2 regions of the Pseudobacillus badius genome follow, and region 2 is predicted to be linked to the other one. Evidence: riboswitches for the same ligand, from Rfam matches in the RefSeq annotation. Region 2 holds a riboswitch; the other holds the start of a gene.

Region 1 (8,732 bases), on a different contig from region 2:
AAAAGATTTCCTTTTGTGCACAATAAAGTAAAAAAGAACTACAAAAACAGGCATGTACATACTATACCTTTGCCTCAGCACGAAACGCAAATCATGTATGATGAACGACTAGCCTATCTTACTATTCGCACAAATGATAAAATAAAAGGATCAATAATCAAAGAAAGCAGGTATAGATAAAAGTGAGAAGCAATAAAGCGATTGAACTAAAAAACTTTTCGATTGGCTTGCCTCAAAAAATGACATATGGAGATGGCCAGGAAATGGAAACAGGAATTTGTAAACAGCCGGTCGCAGAAGCTTTCTTAACAAAAGAAGGATTTAAAGGCGATGGCGTGGCTGACTTGCGCTATCATGGGGGACCAGACCGCGCTGTATGTGTATATCCGCATGAGCATTACTTATTTTGGGAAGAGGAATTTTCCCGCCCTTTGCCAGCCTCGGCTTTCGGAGAAAATCTAACGGTGACGAATATGCTGGAAAAGGACGTGTGTATCGGTGATATTTTCCAGCTAGGGGAGGCAATTATACAAGTCACACAAGGAAGAATCCCCTGCAGCACAATTAACAAGCGGACGAATAACCCGGTGCTTCTCAAAAGAATCGTGCAAACAGGATTTACCGGTTATTTATGCCGGGTATTGGAAGAAGGCACAGTCCGCAGCGATTCCCATATTAGGCTATTGGAATCCCATCCCAAGCAAGTATCTATTCTCGAAGGAAACGACCTTTACTTTCACAGACCAAAAGAAATTGAAGGGATCCAGAGATTATTAGCTGTTGAGGAATTAGCTGATGAATGGAAAAAACTCATGAAGGAACGGTTACAAAAGTTAACTTCTCTTCATTAGGCTCTTTTAAGCAGGAGATGCCTGAAAGAAAAGTAAGGGTTGCTTTTCTTTCAGGCACTTTGCTGGTGATTCAGCAAGCTAATTACGGCAGCACTCGCTTTCTGACAAAATCAATATATCTTGTACCTTGAAAGGTCAATATACCGGTATCTCCCTCTGCCAAAACTCCATATTCTTTGCCGGAGATCCGAAATTCTGACCTATCCCCGCTTTCAAATTCAAATGTAACAAAATAAGTGGTCGTTGAACTAGCCGTGTGGTCGTCATGCGAATGACTATGCCTTGTTACGTGTACCCGCTTTGTTTTCACCATGGCCGGCACAGACAAGCGCGGCGATTCTTCGTTCTTTTTCCATTCGCTCAGTCCGTTGAACATCCTTCCGATGATCCCTAAAAAAACAATTACAAAACCAACGATGACCAGCACCGGCACAGCAGTGAATAACCATCCTCCGCCCTCGCTCACCTCATACATTCCCTCCACCTCCTTGCCCTTCACAAGACATACGAACCAAACCATAGAAAGTTTCAAATAATGGAAAATCACCATCTCCTTCCTCTGTCTTTCATTCCATATTATGGTATAATAAACACCAAACAAGGAAAGGAGCGGGCGTACAGATGAACTTTGCTACGTTTATTGCCATTGTGTTAGTCGCCATCATTGTAGACTTTTTTTGGCTTGATATCGAAAACAAACGGTGGAATTGGCTGAAAAACCGTTCAGTATCGCAGCAAGTGTTGTTCTTTGCTTTCTTTCTCGGTGCTTCTATGATTCTTTACTATGTATTCGGATATAAGTTTTTGAACTAATTGCCGTGTGCGGGAGCCTGCTGCACATGACGGGCACGAAAGACAGGCTCCTATTTCAACTTTTCCATTCTATACAATATTCTTCCCAACTAAAAACAGCACACTCTTATGTAAGAGGTGCTGAAACTTGCCTTTATTCGGGTAGAACGGTTCAATCTCTGCTTCTGTCCGCTTCTTCTTCCTGCATGATTTCATCGAAAGCAGAGGAAACTTGATCGAATTCTTCGTCACTTGCAATAGCTGTAAAATCGCCATCCTCATCGACCTTTAAAAAGAAAATGTCAATGTCCTCTTCACTCTCCTCCTGCAGGTCCTCGACAAATCCGACGGCAGCATATACACTTCCCTCCATCTCAATGACTGCAAGCACTTCCACACCTTGCTCTTCATTATTTTCATCACTAATCGTAAAAACTTCACCAACTTTAATGTTTTCCATGTAGTCTTTCTCTCCTTTTTCAACAGGTAGTCTTGCCCATGCAGTGCCCTTAGTCATCTATTTCCAAATAGATTCCGGTTCATGCAGGGATTTTGACAACTCTAAGCATATCATTTAAAGTAGTATGAATAAAAGAACGGAAGGGTGAACCAATTACATGAAGTACTAATCCTATTTATGAAAACAAGCAATGGAAGGCACTTTTTACAGAACAATGCTTCTGTCTTCTTTAAGATGCCTTCAAGCGGAGTTTTCAGAATAGGAGAGGTCCTTCTGTAGTTGAGCCTAAAAGGAGCTGCCTCTTTTTAGCGTCCATCTATATTTGTGCCCCCTATTCTGACTCCAGATAGGGGGCTTTTTGTCCCTGAATAACAAAAATAGGGGATGAGTATATGTTATTATTGGAAGCTCTGCAAATTAAGCATTATGTAAAAGACCGCTTATTATTAGACATCGATCAACTGTATATCCATAAAAATGACCGGATTGGATTGGTAGGCCGCAACGGAAGCGGAAAAACTACTTTGTTGAGCATATTAGCTGGAGGCTTACCTCGAGAAAGCGGAACGATTATTCATCATGCTCAATGTGAGCTTTTGCCCCAGTTAAAAACAACGGATGCTGCTAGAAGCGGCGGAGAAATAACCCAGGCATATATCCAGCAGGCTTTAATGAAAGCGCCGGACATTTTGTTAGCGGACGAACCAACAACTCATCTTGACACAGAACATATCGAATGGCTGGAGAAAAAACTGCTTCAATGGAAGGGCTCCTTCGTCATCATTTCTCATGACCGGACATTTTTGAACACGGTTTGTACAAAGATTTGGGAAATAAATGACGGCGAGATCAAGGAATACAAAGGAAGCTACAGAGATTATGAAGTACAAAAAGAGACGGAGCTCCGGCAGAAGAAGCTAGCTTATGAGAAATATGAATGCAAGAAAAAACAACTTGAAGAAGCTTTACGATTAAAAGAGAAAAAAGCGGAGAAGGCCACCAAAGCTCCTAAAGGATTAAGTTCTTCTGAAGCAAATATTACCGGAGCACGTCCCTACTTTGCAAAAAAGCAAAAAAAGCTGCAAAAAACAGCGAAAGCAATTGAAAAGAGAATAGACCACCTGGAAAAACCAGAAAAGGTGAAGGAACACCCCGCGCTTAAAATGATCTTGCCGAATGAAGAGGTTTTGCAAGATCGAATCATTCTCCGGCTGCAGCAGGTTTCCGGCACAATTGGCCAGCGTCTGCTTTGGGATAGCCCTGATTTTCATATCCGCGCTGGTGACAAGCTGGCAGTAATCGGGCCAAACGGCAGCGGGAAAACGTCTTTGTTAAAGAAAATAGTCCATCAAGACAGCGGAGTGACAATTTCTCCCGCTGTGAAAATTGGTTACTTTAGCCAGCATTTAACGATTTTGGATGTTAAGAAATCCATTTTGGAAAATGTCCGCTCCACCTCCAAACAAGAGGAAGCACTCATTCGGACAGTACTTGCCAGACTTCACTTTTACCAAGACGACGTTTACAAACCAGCGGGCGTCTTGAGTGGAGGAGAGCGCGTAAAAGCTGCACTGGCTAAATTATTTTTAAGTGATATTAATACGTTCATTTTAGATGAACCGACAAGCTTTCTTGATATCGACGCGACCTATGCCTTAGAAGCTCTCTTAAAAGAATATTCGGGCACGGTCATCTTTGCTTCTCATGACCGCCGCTTGATTGATAATGTTGCTACAAAAATGGCTGTCATCCGCAATCAGAAAATTGAGCTATTTGAAGGAACCTATGAACAGTACAAACAGCGCAAACAGCTAAAGAAGAATCCCGATAAGAATGCAGATAAGCTGCTTGTGCTGGATATGAAGATATCAGAAGTGCTTAGCCGGCTGAGCATTGAACCTTCCGAACAATTAGAAAAAGAATTCCAGCTGCTTTTGCAAGAAAAACAGGCCTTGAACCGGTTCGATCATTAAACATAAGGCTTACCAGACCATTTTACTTTATCATCCGGAAAGCTGCCTATTCAGCAACAGCCCCTGCTAAAAGCAGGGGCTGTCATATAAAAGCCGTTCCTTGTCTCTTACGGAATAATGCGGCTCCGGGCGGTTACTGCCTCTTCCTCAAGCACGCGCACTCCGCCAGCCACTTCGTAGGCTGCTCCAATGGCTGTAAGCAAATCTCCTGTAATAGCCAGCTTTTGCTCCTGCTGCAGTCTGTTCACATCTGTCTCGTTAATTTGACTCGACACGGAAACCGCTTCTAGAATTTGACCAATTGTCCTGATCCAAACAGCTGCCAACACTTGCTGCTCTCCGATTGAATCTGTTTGATCCTCAGCATATAACAGCCCTGACAAACCTTTAATTTCGATCAGCTGCCCTATCACCTGAACCCACAGACCTAATGCCACCTCTTTCTCCAATGCCAAAATCTTTTCGCTTTTTTGCTTCTCAGTTGTTTTATTCTTCATTGCTGCCCTCCGAATTTTGCCCTTCTCTATTTTATGAGCAACAAATAGGATGGTGCCGTTCTTCTGCAGACAACCCCCCGCATTTTATTTTCACAGTTGTCAACCTTCTTACTCATTATAAATACATAATGATTATTTCTTCCGTTGGTACTTTATTTCTATTTTCAATAGAATCATACTTCCCTTTATGCCCCTATTGCATGAACAGCTGAAACATCCGCATAAAACAATAACAGAGCTTTTCCTACGCTAGGATTCGTTTCTTGTATAGAAATATCGAGAACATATTCCTTTATTTTCAAAAAAAATACTTTTTATTTTAAAATAAAGATGGTACTATTTGATTGCTAAGTAAATCTCTTACAGTACTTTATGAATATACCAACTTAGGGAGAATAGATCCTTATGTTTACAAAGAAATCCGCATGGTTCAAGCCTGTTGCTGCAGCTGTTCTATCATTATCTTTGGTCAGCAGTTCCTGTAAAGCCAGCTCCGAAGAAGGAATCCTTTAAAAATTGTACAGAGCTTAGAAAAAATATCCAAAGGGTGCAGCAAAAGGACACCCAGCCTATGATCCAAAGCACGATCGTGATAAAGACGGCTGGGCTTGTGAGCGATAACACATCACACAGCAAAAAAAATTAAAAAGCCCCGCTCGCAAAGGCAGGACTTTTTAATTTCAGTGTTAGATAAATAGATTGATTAATAAAGCTGCTTACATGGCTGTTTCATCTGTTAGTCACACTAATTTATGTAAACGTCGCTTGCTTTATTATTTCCATAACAACGAACAGTCCCTCGACTACCACATTAAAATCGAGACTCCTTATTCGCAGGATCTTCGTTAACACTATTTTGACTGACTTATTCTTGCATCATCATTTTCTTTTTGCAGCATTTTAGTTTATACTTTTTGCTCTCTCTTTTTATAACACTTGCCACCGTTCCATCGCTTTCCTTACTCTGCTCTCGCCTGCAACAAGTCACTTTACCAGCCTGACTGCTATCAGATATTCAGTAATTCCTCTAACCTTTCTTCCGGTGTTTCAATGTCCTCCGGCAAATCAGTTAAAATTCCTAGCATCAAGTTTTTTTCGGCCATGTCCTGTAACGTGTAGAATACGTTCGGTTTATGCTTTTTCAAAAGAGCCATGACCTCCTGCGCTGGCAAAGGTGTTCTAGATTGAATTTTTAAAAGAGATCGTAAATAAACCAGGAAATCATGAGCAGCATCTCTGTTGTCTGGACATTTCTTTAATAAATCATAAAATCGGCGAATGCTTCTTCTTAATTCTTTATTTCCTTCCATCAATTTTGGTCCCTGCCTCCAATTAATATAGTTGTCCAAATGAGGAAGTAGATTCCTATTTGGCAGCCCGGCTATCATTGTTCACTGACCGTAAACTTTAGACCCGCAGCTTTGCGCCCTTATCTTTCAATAAGTTTGCCTTTTTCAAGTAGAAACAATTTAATCATACAACAAATAAGATGATCATAACACAATGAAAAATTATATTAAAAAAATATTACTTATCATTGTTAAAAAACATGTCGGCGATTTTTTATGCTTGTGCAGAAACAGCAGTTTATAAGATGACGAGGTTGAGGTTGGCTTAAATAAGAGTGCCGCCTGTTTAGAATATCATTTTTTGTCGCTTAATCACATCCTTGTTTTTTACAATTTCTTCATTTATTTATTTTTTCATGAAAAGCGCATTCGTCTGCCCTTCTCAATAAGCGCCCAAAAGATCCCTTCACAGCATATTCCATGTATGCTGATATTTGCCATCCCACTCTCGATAAATGTAATTTTCCGTTCATCTTTCGTTCATATAATGCGGGTACACTTACTATATCGCGTCAGAACGAACAGATAGGAGGAATAACAATGAACATGGCCTGGAAAGAAATTAAAAAGAATAAAGGTCGGTTTATGATTTTAGGATCGATTGTTTTTTTAGTTAGTTTTCTGACTTTCATTATTTCTGGATTGGCAAACGGCTTATCTCAGGACAACGCTGCCTTAATTAAGGACTTGCCGGACGGCTCCTTTTATATGGATGCTAATGCGGATGAAACATATAATCTATCGAAAATAGACCCTGACACTCAAAGCAACCTGTTAAATAAAAAAGCGGAAGCCGCAGCGCTATCCATTCAAATGGGCTTTCTGAATGACAAAAACGACAAGCAGCAAAGCGTCGCCTTTGTCACTTCAACGGATTCGCCGCTTTTTCCAAAAGTCAAAGAAGGCGAAGTTGTGCTTGATGCTTCCATGAAGGATACCGGCATAAAAGTCGGGGATGTTCTAACCAATAATCAATTTAGCGGCAAGTTTACCGTAAAAGGGTTTGTTGATGGCAAGAAATACAGCCACGCGCCAGTTGCTTTTATTAATAGTGAAAACTATAAGGAAATGTACCGGACAGAGGAAATGCAATTAGTTTTTGTTCCTGGAGAAGATAAGGCGCAGTCCGTAGCCGGACTGCAAGCCTATTCAAAAAAACAGTTCCTGCATACTATTCCAAGCTATAACGCGGAACAAATGTCTTTGAATATGATTGTTTGGTTCCTGGTTGTCATCAGCGGCATGCTGTTCGCCATTTTCTTCTATATGATGAACGTTCAAAAAATTGGGCTGTATGGCATTTTAAAAGCCATCGGTGTAAAAACCGGAACGCTGTTCAAAATGATGTGGACCCAAATGCTTCTTATTACAGCAGGTGCCCTCAGCTTGTCTGTGGCCCTGAGCCAAGGCTTTAAACTGCTGTCACCTGATGGCATGCCATTCAGCTTGACGCTTGATACAACGATCCAATTATCAATCGTCTTTCTCGTTATCGGATTTATCGGTGCTACACTTTCAGGAATTCAAATCAAAAAAGTGCAGCCGCTGCAGGCCATTCAACAAGGAGAGGTGTAATATGGCTATTTTCACCATTGATGAAGTAAAAAAAACATTTTCAAACGGCGAAATAGAAGAAGAAGTATTGAAAGGCATTAACCTGTCTTTAAAAGAAGGCGAAATCACCGCTCTAGTCGGGGCTTCCGGCTCTGGAAAGAGCACTTTTCTCACCATTGCAGCGGGACTTCAGCCTGCTTCAGACGGACAGGTCGTGTTCGAAGGGAAAAATATTAGCGCAATGACTCAAGAACAGATTCGGAAAATACGCGCCAGCAAATTTGGGTTTATCTTTCAATTTGCCCACTTGGTTCCTTTCCTTACCGTTGAAGAACAGCTGGAGCTGATGCTTGATGTTTCAGAATCAACGTTAAAAAAGGACGAGAGAAAAAAAGAAATTGATCGTGTTTTAAAGCTAGTGGAGATGGAGCACCGGAGACACGCTTATCCGGCTTCTCTATCCGGCGGAGAGAAGCAGCGGGTGGCTATCGCCCGAGCGATCATTCACAAACCAAAAGTTCTGTTTGCAGATGAACCAACGGCCAGTTTGGATTCAAAAAGATCGAAGGATGTAATGGCACTCATTCAGCGTTTGACCCAAACGCTGAACATTACCACTTTAATGGTGACCCACGACGAAGACATGCTTTCCTACGCCGACCGCATTATTAAAATGAGTGATGGAATGGTTTCTTAAAGCCGTTTCTTTTGAGCAAATAATCTATTGATAGCCCTCGCCTCATGTGCGGGCTATTTTTCATCTTTTACCGCTCATATGGAGGAGAAAATATAATGACAACTATTCTGATTGTTGATGATGATGTTCATGTATTAAAATTGATCGACATTCACTTGCGCAAAGAAGGATATCAAGTGGTCCAAGCCGCAGACGGCATGGAGGCACTGAATATTCTTTCCAGCCGTACGTGCGACTTGGCCGTTGTGGATGTAATGATGCCCTATATAGACGGCTATAGGCTGACTAGAGAAATTAGAAGCCGGTATGACCTTCCCGTTATCCTCTTAACAGCGAAAAATCAAATTGAAGATAAAGAACAGGGGTTTTCTTCGGGCACAGATGACTATCTGGTCAAACCGTTTGACCCGAAGGAATTGCTTTTCCGCATCAAAGCCTTGTTAAGAAGATACGATGCCCAGCCGGATGAGCTGCTCATTCAGCTTGGGAACACGCGCATCAACAAGAAAAGCTACGAAGTCCATACGGAAGGACGGACATTGCTCCTGCCGCTAAAAGA
Region 2 (5,944 bases):
TATTGCCAGGTATTGGGCAAACTAATTTTGATTCCCTCAATGAAGGCTTTAGCTGCTTCTTCATTCTCAAAGCTCACTTCTTTTTCTTCTCCAATAGCTGTGTTTTCAAATTCCATTTCCGAGCCTTCACTATCAAAGGCTTTTACGATAAATCTCATACGTTACCCTCCATGTTTACACATTGGTTATTTTCATGCTCTTTTTTTAAAATAGTTAGGAAACAACCCATAGGAAACACTCCAACTCCTTGATATTACTACATTTCCGGATGTTTCTCTAGGGTATACTAAAAATAAACATTTCCTTAAGAAAAAGAACCGCCTTAAGGCGACCCTTGTCTACATATTAAATTCCAATCAGGCTAATAACCCTCCATATATTAAAGCATATAAAAACAAAGTCAATCCAAGCAACATGACACTTTATGTGTTGATCTTGAACTAATACAGCAATAATTATTCTTCTGAATTTCCTGGATCTACCACGATTATTTTCTTTTCATCTAATAAAATATGATATCCACAAGACCAAAACATTTTTTCCAGAGCAAATCCTGTACCTAATTCTTCTTTCAATTTTTCAGGATTATTTTAGCAGCTTTTTCCGCAACTTTTTTAGAAAGCCATGAGTCTGCTGTGTATATTACTCCATCTAATACAACAGCTCAAGTTGCCAGTAATGCCATTTCTCCTATTCCGGGTATAAAATAAATTACTACTGCTGCAGCCGCTTTACCATTAGGGTCAGCATACACTACAGGATTCCAGACTGTTTTTCATACTTGTAAATTCTTGAACATTAGGGAAAATCCTTCCTCTATTTTCTAGTGATACTCTTAAAATAAGTTAAGGATCTACAGTTTTTATAGTGCTAATTTATTTGATACTTCCATAATCTCCTTGTAAGAAAGATAGACAGCTCTTAAGAAGGTATAACGTCTCAAGATATATCATAAAAAAATATGATCAATTTATTGACAATTAATGTTGACCACATAACCTTTATTTTTTAATATAAAAAGTGGATGCTAGGAACAATTTACCTTATTTGGGCGCCTGGTAGATTGGGAGCGAGTGGCGCAACCGTCCTTAATTTTTGTGGACGGTTTTTTTGTGTCCATTTTACAAAAGGAGAAGGTTACAAATATGATCAATTCTTCCACAGTTTCTATTATGATGGTTGGTATGATGGCATGTCTTGTTGCTATCTTATCCAACTCTTTTCCGTTTTACACGGAAGCTTTAGGTTTGATTGCTATTTCTCTTGTTGTGATGGCTCTTTTGCATGAAAAATTTCTTTTTTTATATGCAATTACTGTAACAATCGGGTTTGGCGCTTTTTTGACTGGCATTGCTTTTTGGAGACATAATTCAGAAGATCAGCAGATTTCTTTTATGTTTCTTCACTTGCTTGTAACAACCTTCTTACTCTTATATTGGATTCTCTTGTATTATATTAAATCAATTGGGACTAAAAATCGCGATTTAATCGCAAAGGTCAAAGCTCTTGAGAAGTATATGCCTCATTCTAACATTTTAACGAACCATGAATTTTTAGATCAGGCGAAAATAATTCTTAAAGGGACAGAACGCCGCAACGAACAGGCGTGGCTGTTGCAGCTTTGTTTTTTACCCATAAGCGACTACACAAAACAGAGTGTTCGCGAAACATTGGAGAAACTCGCACTTCATTCAATTAGAGTGGAATATGATATCGTCACATCCTCTCCCTCTTCAGTAATGGTTCTACTTCAAAATACAAATAGACAAGGTGTAGAGATTGTAAAAAAGCGGATGATTGAACGAGCAAATACTATTTTTAATAAAACGAAGCAGCCCTTTCTTTTTAAAGAACAACTGATTGATAACGTACAGCAGGCAGCTGAGTCTCTTGAGGAGAAAACAGATGAGTAGTATTTTAATGGTGATCATGCTTTTTTTCTGGCTGTTGCTCATGTATTATTCACTAACTACGATCGGGGGATTGTGGTATCGTATTCGTCATCAACTGCCTGGCCGGCTGGAGTATTATCCGAGTACAGCTGTATTGATTCCGGCTCATAACGAAGGGGTTGTACTAGCACAGACAATGAGTGCTATGGCCCGGCTTCATTATCCAGGTAAGCTTGACATTTACTTACTGGATGATCAGTCCCGTGATGAAACAGCAGAGATAGCCAAAAGCTTTTCTGATCTCTTTTCACATATTCATTACATCACTGTGCCGGAAGGGGAACCAAAGGGAAAGTCACGTGTATTGAATTATGGATTAAGCATTTCTGAGTCGGAATACTTTATTGTTTATGATGCTGATAATCAGCCAGAACCGGATGCACTTCAAAAACTAATGGAAGTAGCAGAAACAACCAAAAACGCAGCGGGTGCGGTTGGCTATGTAAAAACCATAAATTCAGAGAAAAACTATTTAACACGAATGATCAGCTTGGAGTTTCAAGTATTCCAGCTTCTTATGCAATGCGGCCGATGGGCTCTTTTTAAACTAGGTTCTTTGGCTGGCACCAACATGCTGCTTCGTCGTTCAGTACTGGAGGAGCTTGGTTATTACGATTCATATGCACTGGCAGAAGATGCGGAGTTGACGATCCGGATAACGGCAGCAGGCTGGGTGCTTCCTGTAGTACCTGAATCACGAACATGGGAACAGGAACCTGAAAAAATTTCTGTTTTTATCAGACAGCGGACTCGCTGGCTGACAGGAAACTTATATTTGCTTGAAAAGTCTTTCCGTGAACTTATTCATTGGAAAGGCAAAACATTTATTTTAACGATTCAGCATTTGCTGACGTACCTTATCTTTGTCGTATTGCTGGCTTTTTCAGATACTTTCTTTGTTATGAGCCTGCTCGGAATGGAACTGCCGCATATTGCAGCACCACTTTTAATGCTTTGGTTTATGAGTTATATCATTTACACAGCACAATTGCTGAGCGCTATTGTTATTGACCGTAATGTATCATTTATCAATGTTATATTTATTTTAATTATGTATTTTACGTACGCACAGCTGTTTTTGGTCCTACTCATTCGGAGTGCCTTCTCGTATACCGTTAACCGGCTGCGCGGCACGACAATTGCTTGGGACAAAACAACTCGATTTAAACAGAAAGGCGGCAGATGATGAAAAAGGCTGTCATAACAGTTGTTCTCGCTGTTTCGTTGTGCCTGATTGGTTTGGCAGCTGCAGTAGTATGGCAGAGTGCAGAGGACAATGACGTGCAAAAATATATAAAGAAAACATATACAGACGACGATCATCTTATTTATGCTTATCCCAATAATCCTCATTCGCAATATTTATCGGAAAGTATAGGTTTGTATATGAATTATTTGCTGCTTATCGATGATCAAAAGACATTTAATGTACTGGTGCAACAGCTGAAAAATCATTTCTTTGTAAAAAAAGAAAACGCTTTGTATATTAGCTGGGTGTTAAAGGAAAATGCAAATACCAATGCACTTATTGATGATGTACGTATTATTGCAGCACTTCGAAAAGGGGCCTCCCAGTTTGGAGAGAATGAATATGCTGAGCTGGCGAATAAGCTGGCCCGAACAATTGAGCGACAACAAACTGCAGATGGAATTTATGTTGATTATGTAGATTGGGCATATAATGAGTCAGCACGACGGGTGACTCTAAGCTATTTAACGCCTGACTTTTTTTATGTATTAAAAAAAACCGTTCCATCCAAGGAAATTTTAACTTCTCTTGATGAAAAGAAGGTGTTCTTTCCAGAGTATTATGATCTGACCAAAAGAACGTACAGTTATGGGGCGAAAATCCATATGATTGACCAACTGCTTATAGCAATCAATCGGGAAAACGTGCATGAACCGTCCCGGGCTTTTCATAAATGGATTATAGAAGAGTGGAAAGCAGAAGGTCGTATTGCGGGGCAGTATTTCAGAAAGACAGCTGAACCTGCAGTGGAATATGAATCCCTTGCTGTCTACGCTTACTTAGAAGAATATTTTCGCACAACAGGTGATGGACAGCTTGCTGAAGAAGTTCACGAGCGATCCACCCAGCTGGTTAAGAACGGTATTTTAAAAGAAGCGCACTTTTTCGATTATATCCTTTACGAAACTAAAAAAACGCAATAAAAAACAGTCTAAGATAGAGTAACGAATCAGCAGAAAAGCTTCTGATGAGAAAAAAGAGAACCCTCGTGAGAAACGCACATTACTAACCTCTGTCGCTGTAACGACAGGGAAGTCTACACCCATGAATAGGGGCTATCACTAAAGAATAAAATCATCTAATGTTACCTTATTAACTTTAATAGCCTTCCATCATTCAACTGATGGAAGGCTATTAAAGTTGTTTAAAATTAAAGGGTTACAGCCATTCTTTTTATAAAAATAAAAAATCACTCTTTTTATTAGGCTATGAAACAAATACCACCGGTCGCTAATCTGACCAACTGGAAGAGAGCGGTTTAGAATCCATTCGGCATATTCGCTTGAACCACTCCTTGTCACGATTTGTATAGAAGCAGTTTTTTACTTTCTTTTAAAAGCAAATCAGACTTTTTGGTCGATGTAATATACGATTGGATAAGTGAAATAATGTAGTGATCAAGTATAACCTAAGATATCTTTTCTGATTAGCAGATAAATGTGTATCAATAAAAAATACACGGTCCAATCACTAACAAAGCCGATTCGGGGTAAAGATAGTTTAAGACATAATTTTGATAATTAATCATCATCGTCCTCATAGTCTAAATCTGTCTCAAGATCTATTATTTGAAATTGACTATTAAGAGTAATTTCAGCCGTGAGGCCTTCTAATGTACCTCTATATCCCTCTGTATCCATTCGAAAATTGGAAGCTTTTACAAAGGTTTCTTGATTGCCATTATAATCAATCGTTACATCTTTATCTGTAATCTTAACAATCATTCCATAAGCATCCACAGTATTCTCTGTTTCAATATGGTAGGCTAACTCACCATTTGCATTGATATCTGCTAGCACACCTTTTTTTAGAGGTGAAAATAAATCCTCGACTTTTGTACTTTTATTGATGGTAAAGGTTTTTGTTCCTTGAAGGGGCACACCAATAGTGATATTGTCTTCTGTTAATTCCATGACTTTTCCCTCAACTCCAATAAACGGTGAGTTTGAACTACTAGGAGTTGTCGAATTCTGATTTAAAGTCGTACTATTAGAAGTAGTCGTTTTAAGGTCCGCTTCTGTTTGGTAATTTTGATACCCTCTTGTGTCATCCTTAAAGTTATAAAACAGCACTACAGCCCCGATTCCAATCAATAGTGTTAATCCAACAAGTATAGTTATTTTCTTCCCAGATTTCATCTATATCCCTCCACAAATATTCTATATGGATAGTGTAGCAAGGGAATTTAAGATGACTATTGGATAATGGTAAGAATTTCATTAGAAAATACTAGGTTTTTTCTTAAATAGTTACATACTAGCCTTCAGTGTAACGGTTACTATTGTTCCTTTGTTTAGTTCACTTTCAATAGAAATAAAACCATCACTTTGTTTTATGAGTGAGTACGCAATTGCAAGACCTAAGCCCCTGCCTCCAGTGGCTCGTGTTCTAGATTTATCTACTCTGTAAAAGCGCTCAAATAATCTAGGGATATCATTTTCAGGAATACCAATTCCTTGATCCATAATTTGTATCACAGCCCTATCTTCATTTTGAGAAACTTTCACTGTAACTTCTTTCTGGCTATATTTCAAAGCATTATCTAATAAAATAAATAAAATCTGTACAAATTTTTCCTTATTCGAAAGACCCAAGATGGATTTAGAATCATTGATAACTCGAATAGACCGGTTAGTTGCAACTTCAAGACGCTTGGCTGTTTGTTTACATAGCTCTGTAATGTTAATAACCTCTATCTCAAACGGTTGTTTATTGATTGCAGCCAGGTCAAGGAGTTGTTCCA

The links. A riboswitch is a leader RNA that binds a small molecule or an ion and turns the genes downstream of it on or off. The one in region 2 is predicted to bind cyclic di-GMP.
Region 1: it holds a riboswitch for cyclic di-GMP, as region 2 does, so the genes downstream of both, B1A98_RS03525 (hypothetical protein) here and B1A98_RS20260 (hypothetical protein) in region 2, are expected to answer to the same signal.

Annotation. Positions count from the first base shown of each region.
Region 1 is NZ_MWMM01000002.1:100,492-109,223, forward strand. Features, by position in the region: gene B1A98_RS03490 (MOSC domain-containing protein) at 240-851, shown strand; gene B1A98_RS03495 (DUF2500 domain-containing protein) at 934-1,326, opposite strand; gene B1A98_RS03500 (hypothetical protein) at 1,473-1,664, shown strand; gene B1A98_RS03505 (DUF1292 domain-containing protein) at 1,816-2,103, opposite strand; gene B1A98_RS03510 (Vga family ABC-F type ribosomal protection protein) at 2,496-4,076, shown strand; gene B1A98_RS03515 (hypothetical protein) at 4,184-4,573, opposite strand; partial or broken gene B1A98_RS20955 (excalibur calcium-binding domain-containing protein) at 5,144-5,194, shown strand; gene B1A98_RS03525 (hypothetical protein) at 5,581-5,886, opposite strand; cyclic di-GMP riboswitch class I at 5,942-6,033, opposite strand; gene B1A98_RS03530 (ABC transporter permease) at 6,463-7,497, shown strand; gene B1A98_RS03535 (ABC transporter ATP-binding protein) at 7,499-8,173, shown strand; gene B1A98_RS03540 (response regulator transcription factor) at 8,269-8,732, shown strand, end outside.
Region 2 is NZ_MWMM01000031.1:560-6,503, reverse strand. Features, by position in the region: gene B1A98_RS19525 (hypothetical protein) at 1-158, opposite strand, end outside; cyclic di-GMP riboswitch class II at 1,014-1,097, shown strand; gene B1A98_RS20260 (hypothetical protein) at 1,146-1,913, shown strand; gene B1A98_RS19520 (glycosyltransferase family 2 protein) at 1,906-3,138, shown strand; gene B1A98_RS19515 (hypothetical protein) at 3,135-4,124, shown strand; gene B1A98_RS19510 (hypothetical protein) at 4,722-5,339, opposite strand; gene B1A98_RS19505 (HAMP domain-containing sensor histidine kinase) at 5,451-5,944, opposite strand, start outside.